Regions from separate parts of the Streptomyces sp. NBC_00104 genome, predicted to be linked through region 1. Evidence: riboswitches for the same ligand, from Rfam matches in the RefSeq annotation. Region 1 holds a riboswitch; the other holds the start of a gene.
What was found. A riboswitch is a leader RNA that binds a small molecule or an ion and turns the genes downstream of it on or off. The one in region 1 is predicted to bind cyclic di-AMP.
Positions count from the first base shown of each region.

Region 2: it holds a riboswitch for cyclic di-AMP, as region 1 does, so the genes downstream of both, OG272_RS23925 (M23 family metallopeptidase) here and OG272_RS20100 (transglycosylase family protein) in region 1, are expected to answer to the same signal.

Region 1 is NZ_CP108215.1:4,597,854-4,603,114, reverse strand. Features, by position in the region: gene OG272_RS20110 (cytochrome P450) at 1-873, shown strand, start outside; gene OG272_RS20105 (transglycosylase family protein) at 1,068-2,126, shown strand; cyclic di-AMP (ydaO/yuaA leader) riboswitch at 2,309-2,508, shown strand; gene OG272_RS20100 (transglycosylase family protein) at 2,513-3,208, shown strand; gene eno (phosphopyruvate hydratase) at 3,683-4,963, shown strand; gene OG272_RS20090 (septum formation initiator family protein) at 5,132-5,261, shown strand, end outside.
Region 2 is NZ_CP108215.1:5,433,229-5,438,489, forward strand. Features, by position in the region: gene OG272_RS23920 (PrsW family intramembrane metalloprotease) at 54-1,418, shown strand; gene OG272_RS23925 (M23 family metallopeptidase) at 1,669-2,733, opposite strand; cyclic di-AMP (ydaO/yuaA leader) riboswitch at 2,744-2,905, opposite strand; gene OG272_RS23930 (PP2C family protein-serine/threonine phosphatase) at 3,172-4,302, opposite strand; gene ribA (GTP cyclohydrolase II) at 4,393-5,061, opposite strand; gene OG272_RS23940 (MarR family transcriptional regulator) at 5,258-5,261, opposite strand, start outside.

The DNA.
Region 1 (5,261 bases):
GCCGACCTCATCCACGAGTTCGCGTTCCCCCTCCCCATCTACGCGATCTGCGACCTGCTCGGCGTCCCCCGGGAGGACCAGGACGACTTCAGGGACTGGGCGGGGATGATGATCCGGCACGGCGGTGGGCCGAGGGGAGGGGTGGCCCGGTCGGTCAAGAAGATGCGCGGCTATCTCGCCGACCTCATCCACCGCAAGCGGGAGGCCCTCACCGAGCACCCCGCCCCCGGCGAGGACCTCATCTCCGGGCTCATCCGCTCCTCCGACCACGGTGAGCACCTCACCGAGAACGAGGCCGCGGCGATGGCGTTCATCCTGCTGTTCGCCGGGTTCGAGACGACCGTCAACCTCATCGGGAACGGCATGTACGCCCTCCTCACCCATCCCGACCAGCGCACCCGCCTCCAGGACTCCCTCGCCGCGCGGGAGACCGCGCTGCTCGAAACCGGCGTCGAGGAACTCCTCCGCTACGACGGCCCCGTCGAACTCGCCACCTGGCGCTTCGCGACCCAACCCCTCACCCTCGGCGGGCAGGACATCGCCCCCGGCGACCCCGTCCTCGTCGTCCTCGCGGCGGCCGACCGCGACCCGGCCCGCTTCGACGACCCCGACACCCTCGATCTCTCCCGCCGGGACAACCAGCACCTCGGCTACGGCCACGGCATCCACTACTGCCTCGGCGCCCCCCTCGCCCGCCTCGAAGGGCAGACGGCGCTGGCCACGCTCCTCACCCGCCTCCCCGACCTGCGACTGGCGGGGGATTCTGCCGATTTGAGGTGGCGAGGAGGGCTCATCATGCGCGGATTGCGCACGCTTCCGGTCGAATTCACCCCGCGGGAGCGGCCGGTGACCGGGTTGGTGAGCAACCCGTAGTCGTACCCGGGCGGGCCGTAGCCATACCCCATTCCGTGTCAGAAGATGACACTCCCTCAAGTCTGTGATCTTCACGTGATCTACGCTGCATTAACTTGTGACAACTGATCGACTGCGGCTACGTTCACACGTCAGTGCGAAGAGGTCACCACGCCCGTCGCACAGGCCACTGCTGTCGCGTGAAAGGCAACCGCATGCTCTCCGGGAACGGTCGTCACCGTCGCCCCCGTCAGGCTCCGGCCCTCCTCGTCGCGGCGGGAGTGACCGGCTCGGCCATCGCGATTCCACTCCTCGGCGCCACCGGCGCGAGCGCGGCCGGCGGAACCACCTGGGACCAGGTGGCGGAGTGCGAGAGCGGTGGCTCCTGGAGCGCGGACACCGGGAACGGACGCTACGGCGGCCTTCAGCTCACCCAGGCGAACTGGGAGAAGTACGGCGGTCTGGAGTACGCGGCGACCGCCGACCAGGCCAGCCGTTCGCAGCAGATAGCCGTCGCCGAGAAGGTGCTCGCCGGCCAGGGCGTCGGCGTCTGGGCCACCTGTGGACTCCTCCACAACCTCGGAGGCGACTCCGGTTCCGCCGACGTGGACACGGGCGTCGCGGACGACTCCTCGGACTCTGAGGATTCGTCCAGTTCGTCAGGTTCATCCGATACATCGGATTCGTCCGCCTCGACGGACGCGGCCAAGTCGGGCAAGTCGGCCGACTCGACCGACTCCACCGGACCGACGGACTCCACCGGCTCCAGCGGCTCCCGCGGGCCGAGCGAATCGTCCGAATCGTCGGGATCGTCCGCCGATGTCTTCGAGGGTTCCACCAAGGCCAGAACCGGCACCGACTCGGACGACTCCGCCGGCTCCGGCAGCGCAGACTCGGACAAGTCGGGTCAGAGCGACAGCTCTTCGGCTGCGGACGACAGTGAGGGTGGCACCGGCCGTCATCGCGGCGCCAGTGCCGACGAGGACGTCGACGCGGACACCGAGGCCGGCACGGACGCGGCCGACGGCTCCCGCACCGACTCCGCGTCCTCCGGCCGTCACGCCTCCCGTGATGGCGACGCGGCGCGTGAGGTCGTCGACGGCGCGTACACCGTCCAGGCGGGCGACAGCCTGACGGGCATCGTGAACTCGCTCGGCCTGGGCGGCGGGTGGCGGGAGCTGTACGCCGAGAACGAGGCCACGGTCGGAACTGACCCGGACCTTATCCTTCCCGGTCAGACCCTCGAAGTCGGTGTCGAAACGGGCGAAAAGTAGCGGCAGTTCAGGTCACGGTTCGCCCCTGAATGCCCGTTTTGATCTCCGTGGGAGATGAATCACAGACCCCCTGATCGTCTTTGAAATCCGGCGAATCACGTGTCTACGGTCGTGACCGCTCGCCACAGCGGGCCCCTGCGGTCGGTACGCCGAATCCTGCCAACGGCCGCATGGAACAGTCGTCGCGTCAAGCGCCGTAGGCAGGAGCGGGGGACCCAAGGTAAGTGCCGGGTCCGGTGGTTGCGGCCCTTCGGGGGCGCACGTCCGGAACCGGCTCGGGGTGAAGCCGCGCCATGTGAGCCGAAAGGCGAGCGGGCGCGGCCGGGCAACTCAACCGGCCCGAACCCGACAGCTCACCTCGCAGGCGTCGGTGAGGGGATCACTCCATGCTGTTTTCCAGCAAGGGCAAGCACCGCCGTCCGTCCAAGGCGGCTCGCGCCATCGCCGTCGCCGGTGTCACCGGTGCCGCCGCCATCGCCGCTCCGCTGATGGTCGCCGGCAGCGCCTCCGCCGCCACCGCCTCCGAGTGGGACACCGTCGCCCAGTGCGAGTCCGGCGGGAACTGGTCCATCAACACCGGTAACGGCTACTACGGCGGTCTGCAGTTCTCCGCCTCCACCTGGGCCGCCTACGGCGGTACGCAGTACGCCTCCACCGCCGACCAGGCGAGCAAGGCCCAGCAGATCGCGATCGCCGAGAAGGTCCTCGCGGGCCAGGGCAAGGGTGCCTGGCCCGTCTGCGGCACCGGCCTGTCCAGCGCCTCGTACGACGGCGCCGCCGCCTCCAGCGGCAACTCGGACTCCGGTTCCTCCTCGCAGGAGAGCACCCAGAAGAGCACCGAGAAGAGCAGCCAGGAGACCCGCGCCTCCCGCTCCTCCGAGCGTGCCACCGTCGAGACCCCGACCGGCAAGAAGGTCGAGAAGGGCGACGGCGAGTACAAGGTCGTCAGCGGCGACACCCTCAGCGCCATCGCCGAGAAGAAGAACGTCAAGGGTGGCTGGGAGAAGCTCTTCGAGCTGAACAAGGACATCATCGACGACGCCGACTTCATCTACCCGGGCCAGCAGCTCCACCTGAGCTGACCCACGGCGATCGCGACGGCCGCCGACCGCCTGCCATCCCCACGGCCGCCCCCACGGCCGGGCAGGCGGGGCGGGGCGGGTTCGGCCGGGCCGAAAATCGAGCCGCTCTCCAGCTGAACCACAGCCCGCTCACATCCGTGTCCTCCATAGTGAAGACCTCGTGAGGGCCGTCCCCCCGTCCCCACGGGCTCCCCGCCCCGGTGCGCATTCCCCCGTACGCACCGGGGCGGGGCTTTTTCATGCCCGTCTTCCTCGCCACTCCCTCTCTCCTCTCCCTCTCCTCTTCCTCGCCTCTCCCTCTTTCTGTTCACTTTCTCGCCCACCCCCCTTTGTTCCGACCTGAAACAATGGGTACGGTCTGTCTGTCCACGGGACGGTCGGTCGGCTGCCGACGGCCCGGGGGCGGTTAGGCTCTAGTCGCAAGGCCCAAGCGGCCCCGCACAACCAGCGTCACATCCCATGAAGGAGATGCTCGTGCCGTCCATCGACGTCGTCGTAGCCCGGGAAATCCTCGACTCGCGAGGCAACCCCACCGTCGAGGTCGAGGTCGGCCTCGACGACGGCAGCACCGGTCGTGCCGCCGTCCCGTCCGGCGCCTCCACGGGTGCCTTCGAAGCCATCGAGCTCCGTGACGGCGACCCCAACCGCTACCTCGGCAAGGGTGTCGAGAAGGCCGTCCTCGCCGTGATCGAGCAGATCGGCCCGGAGCTCGTCGGCTACGACGCCACCGAGCAGCGCCTGATCGACCAGGCGATGTTCGACCTGGACGCCACCGACAACAAGGGCTCCCTCGGCGCCAACGCCATCCTCGGCGTCTCCCTCGCCGTCGCCCACGCCGCCTCCGAGGCCAGCGACCTGCCGCTCTTCCGCTACCTGGGCGGCCCGAACGCGCACCTGCTGCCCGTTCCGATGATGAACATCCTGAACGGCGGCTCGCACGCCGACTCCAACGTGGACATCCAGGAGTTCATGATCGCCCCCATCGGCGCGGAGTCCTTCTCCGAGGCCCTGCGCTGGGGCGCCGAGGTCTACCACACCCTCAAGAAGGTGCTGAAGACCAAGGGCCTGTCCACCGGCCTCGGCGACGAGGGCGGCTTCGCCCCGAACCTGGAGTCCAACCGCGCCGCGCTCGACCTCATCCTCGAGGCCATCAAGCAGGCCGGTTACGTACCCGGCGAGCAGATCGCGCTCGCGCTCGACGTCGCCGCGTCCGAGTTCTACAAGGACGGCAAGTACGAGTTCGAGGGCAAGTCCCGCTCGGCCGCCGAGATGACCGAGTACTACGAGGAGCTCGTCTCCGCGTACCCGCTCGTCTCCATCGAGGACCCGCTGTACGAGGACGACTGGGCCGGCTGGAACACCATCACCGAGAAGATCGGTGACAAGGTCCAGATCGTCGGTGACGACCTGTTCGTCACCAACCCCGAGCGCCTGGCCCGTGGCATCGAGGAGGGCTCCGCGAACGCCCTGCTCGTCAAGGTGAACCAGATCGGTTCGCTGACCGAGACCCTGGACGCCGTCGAGATGGCCCAGCGCAACGGCTTCAAGTGCATGATGTCCCACCGCTCCGGCGAGACCGAGGACGTCACCATCGCCGACCTCGCCGTCGCGGTGAACTGCGGTCAGATCAAGACCGGCGCCCCGGCCCGCTCGGACCGCGTCGCCAAGTACAACCAGCTGCTGCGCATCGAGGAGATCCTCGACGACGCCGCGGTGTACGCCGGCCGCTCCGCCTTCCCCCGCTTCAAGGGCTGAGCCTTCCCCCACGTCCGCTCCGCGGACCACGGGCACAGCGAGGGCTGAGCCGTTGAGGGCCAAGCCTGAGCCAGTCGTACGTACGTCCCCGTACCGGTCCCGTACCGTGTGCGGGGACGTACGCGCGTGGGAGACACGCAGGACGCACTGAAGAAGGGGAAGCGGGACATGGCCGTGAAGGACCGGGACCGGGACCGTTTCTCCACCGCGACCCGGCTGAAGGTGCTCGGTGAGCAGACGGCCGCCCGGGTCTACCGCTCCCAGACCAAGCGCCAGGCCCGCCGTTCCCGGCTGACCG
Region 2 (5,261 bases), 840 kb from region 1:
GCCGTACCACGCGCCGTCGCGGGCGGCGCCCCTCCCTCGTTAGGGTCAATGCAATGGCCACCAGTCCCCCCTACCCGACGCACCCCAGCGGCCCTGCCGGTGGGTATGCGTTCAGGCCCACGCGCTGGTGGCAGCGGAAGAGCGTCACGTACGGGGCGCTGATAGGACTGCTCGGGATCTCCGGGCTCGTCATCCTCGCGCTCGTCCGTGAACAGACCGGCACGGAGGGGTTTCTCGTCGGGCTGGGGCTCTCGGTGCTGCCCGTGCCGTTGCTCATGGCCGCGTTCCGGTGGCTGGACCGGGTGGAGCCCGGGCCCTGGAGGAACCTGGTGTTCGCGTTCGCCTGGGGGGCGTGCGCGGCGGCGCTGATAGCCATCGTGGCGAACAGTTTCGCGACCCGGTGGATAGCCACGGCGACCGCGGACCCCTCGCATGCCGACACCCTGGGGGCCACCGTCATAGCGCCCGTGGTGGAGGAGACCGCCAAGGCCGCGGCCGTCCTGCTCGTCTTCCTGTTCAGGAGGCGGGACTTCACCGGGATCGTGGACGGGGTGGTGATCGCGGGGTTCACCGCGACCGGGTTCGCGTTCACCGAGAACATCCTGTATCTGGGGACCGCGTTCGGGACGGATCAGCTCAGCGGAGGGAGTGGGCTGGCGTCGGTCACCGCGGCGACGTTCTTCGTGCGGGTGATCATGTCGCCGTTCGCGCATCCCTTGTTCACCGTGCTGACGGGGATCGGGTTCGGGGTGGCGGCGTTCTCCGCGGAGTGGCAGCGGGGGCGGCGGGTGCTCGTGCCCGTGGGCGGGCTGTTGCTCGCCATGGGGATGCACGCGGTCTGGAACGGGTCCGCGACGTTCGGGGAGTACGGGTTCTTCGCGGTGTACGCGGCGTTCATGGTGCCGGCGTTCGGGTTGCTGACGTGGTTGGTGATCTGGGCTCGGCAGCGGGAGTTGCGGACCGTGCGGGAGGAGCTGCCGGCGTACGCGGCCGCGGGGTGGCTGACGCCGGCCGAGCCGTATGTGCTGGGGTCGATGCGGGCTCGGCGGGTGGCGCGGGAGTATGCGGCGCACCACTTCGGGAAGGCGGGGGCTCGGTCGGTCGCGGAGTACCAGGCGTACGCGACGAGGTTGGCGTTCCTCCGGAACCGGGGGCGACGGGGTCGGGCCGGGGGCGACTTCGCGCTGCGGGAGCGGGAGTTGCTGTTCGAGCTGTGGCGCAGGCGGGAGTTGGCCCGCCCGGCCCTGGGGTACGCGGGGCGGGAGGCCGGACCGAAGCACGGGTACGGCGGGTACGGGTACGGATACGGATACGGCGGATACGGATACGGCGGGTACGGCGGGTACGGGTCCGCCTATCCGCAGCCGGTGGTTCACGGGATGGCTCCGTATCCCTCGTACAACCCGTATCGGTACTAGCGGTATCGGCAGCGGGAGCCGTAGCGGTTCGCGGGCTGCCGGTGCGTGGCGTGGTCGGGGCCGTGCCGGTGTGTCCCCCGTCGCCTGGCGCCAGGTGCCTCCTGCGGTAGGGACGCCCGCCCCGCCGCCGCACCGTACTGTCGCTCCCCCGGCATGACGAACGCCGCGTAATCCCCGTGGGGTTACGCGGCGTCGTGGTCTCCGCGGGCGGGTGCGAGGCCCGGCGGGAGTGGTCGCTGGTTCTGCCCGGCTACGGGGTGAGGCCCTTGCTGCGCAGCCACGCCGCCGGGTCGATGCCGCTGGCGGAGCCGCCCGGGTGGACCTCCATGTGGAGGTGGGCGCCGGTGACGTTGCCGGTGGCGCCGACGCGGCCGATGACGTCGCCGGTGGCGACCTTCTGGCCGACACTGACGCCGATGGAGGACTGGTGGGCGTACCAGATCTCGGTGCCGTCATCGAGGGTGAGGACGGTCTTGTAGCCGTAGGAGCCCTCGTAGCCGGCCTGCGTGATGGTGCCGCTGTGGACGGCCTTGATGAGGGTGCCGGTGGGGGCCGCGAAGTCGAGGCCGGTGTGGTAGCCGGAGGACCAGTAGGGGCCCGCCTGGCCGAAGGTCGAGGTGAGGGTGTACGAGGAGGTGGGAAGCGTGAACTGCTTGGCGAGGGCGGCGAGGCGCTCGGCCTCCTTCTTCGCCGCGGCCTCCTCCTCCGCCTTCTTCTTGGCGGCGGCTTCCTTCGCCTCGGCTTCCCTCTTCTCCTGGGCGGCCTGCTCGGCGGCCTTGTCCGCGGCGGCGGTCTGGGCGGCCTCGGCGGCGGCCTTGTCGAAGGCCTCCTGCTGGGACTCGGCCTGCGCCATGATGCGGGCGCGCAGCGCCTCGCCGGCGTCCGCGGTGCCCTGCTCGGTGTCGGCGGTGGTCAGGCCGGCACTGCTGAGCGGGGTGGTGGAGGCCTGGGGCTCCGGCTCGTCGGGCTTCTCGTCCTCGAAGACCGAGCCGACGTTCGGCATGTCGGGCAGCGATATGGACACCGGGGCCTTGCCGGACTGCGCGCTGGCCATGCCGGCGCCGCCGACGGCGGCTATGACACCGACGCCGAGAACCGTGGAGCTGCGGGCCAGTCCGCCACGGGCGAGTCCACCGCGCGGCTTGGCGACGCGGTGCCGACCGCGAACGGGGCGCAGGGTCTCCTCGCTGGGATTCCACTCCTGCCAGGGGCCCTCGTTGTCGCTGTTGTAGCTGCCGTAGCCGAACGTCTGGCTCTCGCCGTCTCGTTGGCTCGGTACGAACGGGGCTTCGGTCGCGGACCGGTTCGACGCCACGTGGGCGTGCTCCTTCCTTCCTCCTCGCCTACCGGGTTAGCTGACGGGTTCGGAGCAGGAAGGTCTCCTACGCGCGTAAACCAGTCGTGCGTACTGCCACGACGGCTTCCGTGCGATTCACCCCAGGGTGGTGGTTCCCCGGTTCCCTTGCGGGATTCGGCGCGTGAGCACGGAGCCGTCTCTTGTGACGGCTGGGACGACCGCGCTGCGTTATCGAACGTTAATAGACGCGAGTACTCCATTCCAAGCTGTTCTTAATGATCGTTCCGGCTTTCGCGCTGGACTTTACGGGTCATGAGGGGCGTAAAACGGGCGAGTTGACCTTTCCTCAGGAGTAACAAATGGCCTGACGGTACGTCAGTTGTTATACGGAGGACGGTCGGACGGACACGCTCGGTGATATCGAGCGGGAGAGATGTGAGAGGGGCGTGTGCGACGTCAGGGACGGCGGACCGCGAGGAGGGCCATGTCGTCCGTCGTGCGGCCACCCGTGTGACGGCGTACCTCTTCCGCGAGGGCCGTCAACAGGGCACGCGGGGCGGAGAAGGTGCGTCCGGACAGGCGCTCGGCCGGGTCGTAGAAGGCGCCGCGCGCGTCCCGCGCCTCGGAGAGGCCGTCGGTGTAGAAGAGCAGCGTGGCGCCGGGCGGGAATCCGGTCTCCTCCGCGCGGTCGGGCCAGGTGCCCAGGTCGTCCATGCCGAGGGGAAGCGCGGGCTGCGGGGCTTCCAGGGCGCACAGAACGCCGTCGGCGTACAGCAGCAGGGGGGACGGGTGGCCCCGGTTGACGATCCGGGCACGGCCGGCGCCGTGCGGGAACTCCGCCAGGACGGCCGTCACGAACCCCTCGTGCTCCACCGTCGCGTCCCGTCGCGCGGCCTCGCGGCGCGTGGCCTCCCGGGCCAGCGCCCGTTCCAGGCGCTGGGCGACCGCTTCGAGCGTCGACTCCTGCTCGGCCGCCTCCCGGAACGCGCCGATCAGCACGGCCACCGCCGACACCGCCCCCAGCCCCTTGCCCCGCACATCGCCGACGATCAGCCGTACGCCGTGGGGCGAGTCCTGCACCGCGTACAGATCGCCCCCGATCGACGCCCCGGCCTGCGCCGCCTCGTACCGCGCGGCGATCTCCAGTCCGCCGATCCGCTCCTGCGGCACCGGCAGTACGGCGCGCTGCGCCGCCTCGGCGATCTCACGGGCGGTGGCGAGCCGGGCGTCGCTGCGGCGCACGAGGCGGTTGATCAGTACGGCCAGTACGGCGACGGTGGCCACCGTGGCGATCTCGGTGATCGCGTCCACGCTGCTCGTGTCGCCGTAGTAGAGGCGTACGGCGGTGATGCCGGCGATCGAGGCGAGCCCGGTGACCACCGTGCCGTGCAGCGAGAAGAGCGGGGCCGCCACCAGGGGCGCTGCGGTGAAGAAGGGGACCGCCGTGAACTCGCGCGGGGTGAAGTGGTCGTAGAAGAGGCCCGTGGCGATCAGCAGGGCGGGCAGGACGCGAACGAGCGCGCGGGCATACGAGAACCGCCGCCCACCCGGCTCCCGCACACCCCTCCACTCCCACTGGCTGCCCACGGATACAGGGTTTCCGTCGGTGGGGAACGGGGCTAGTCGGCCGGGCCGAGTGGGCTAGTGAGGGGACGGGGAGGCCGCGCCGCGCGGGGCTCAGCCCGCCGTCAGCCCCGCGAGTCCCGTCAGTTCCGTCAGTTCCGGCAGCTCCGGTAGGGGGAGGGTGTGCTGGGTCTGGAGGACCTTCGCGCGGAGGTAGCGGACGTTGTGGGCGGTGGTGAAGACACCCGTCGGGACGCGCCGGCCGACGCCTACGCCGAGGTCGCGGAGCTGCTGCGCCTTGTCGGGGTTGTTGGAGAGCAGGTCCAGTTCGTCGATGCCGAGGGCACCCAGCATCTGGGCCGCCGCCGTGTAGTCGCGGGCGTCCTCCGGCAGTCCGAGCGCCGCGTTCGCCTCGTACGTGTCGAGGCCCTGGTCCTGGAGGGCGTACGCGTCGAGCTTGTTGTAGAGGCCGATGCCCCGGCCCTCCTGGCGGAGGTAGAGGAGGACACCGCCGCGGTCGGCGATCCGCTCCACTGCCTCGCGCAGCTGCGGACCGCAGTCACAGCGGGCCGAGCCGAACACGTCGCCGGTCAGGCACTCGGAGTGCAGCCGGACCAGCGGGGCCGCGCCGGGGGCGGGGTCGCCGAGGACGATCGCCAGGTGCTCCTGGCCGTCGACGAGGCCGTGGAAGGTGACCAGGTCGGCGTCGACGCCGTAGCCGTCGTGGAAACGCAGCGGTACCCGGACGCGGGCACGCGGGGTGGCAGCGGGAAAGTCGGGCATGCGGGTTCTCCGGTCCTGGGGCGGGGCGTCGCTGTGCTTCAGTTTTGAAGCACAGCGCTCGCAGCGACTCTAACCCGTGCTTCAAAATTCAAGCAACCGGTTTGGGGATGCGTCACATTCCCGCCACACGGGAACCGAGGGGAGGGCCGCCCGACCGGCCACCTGGCGGGCCACCGGGCGGATCGCGGAGCGCCCGCTAC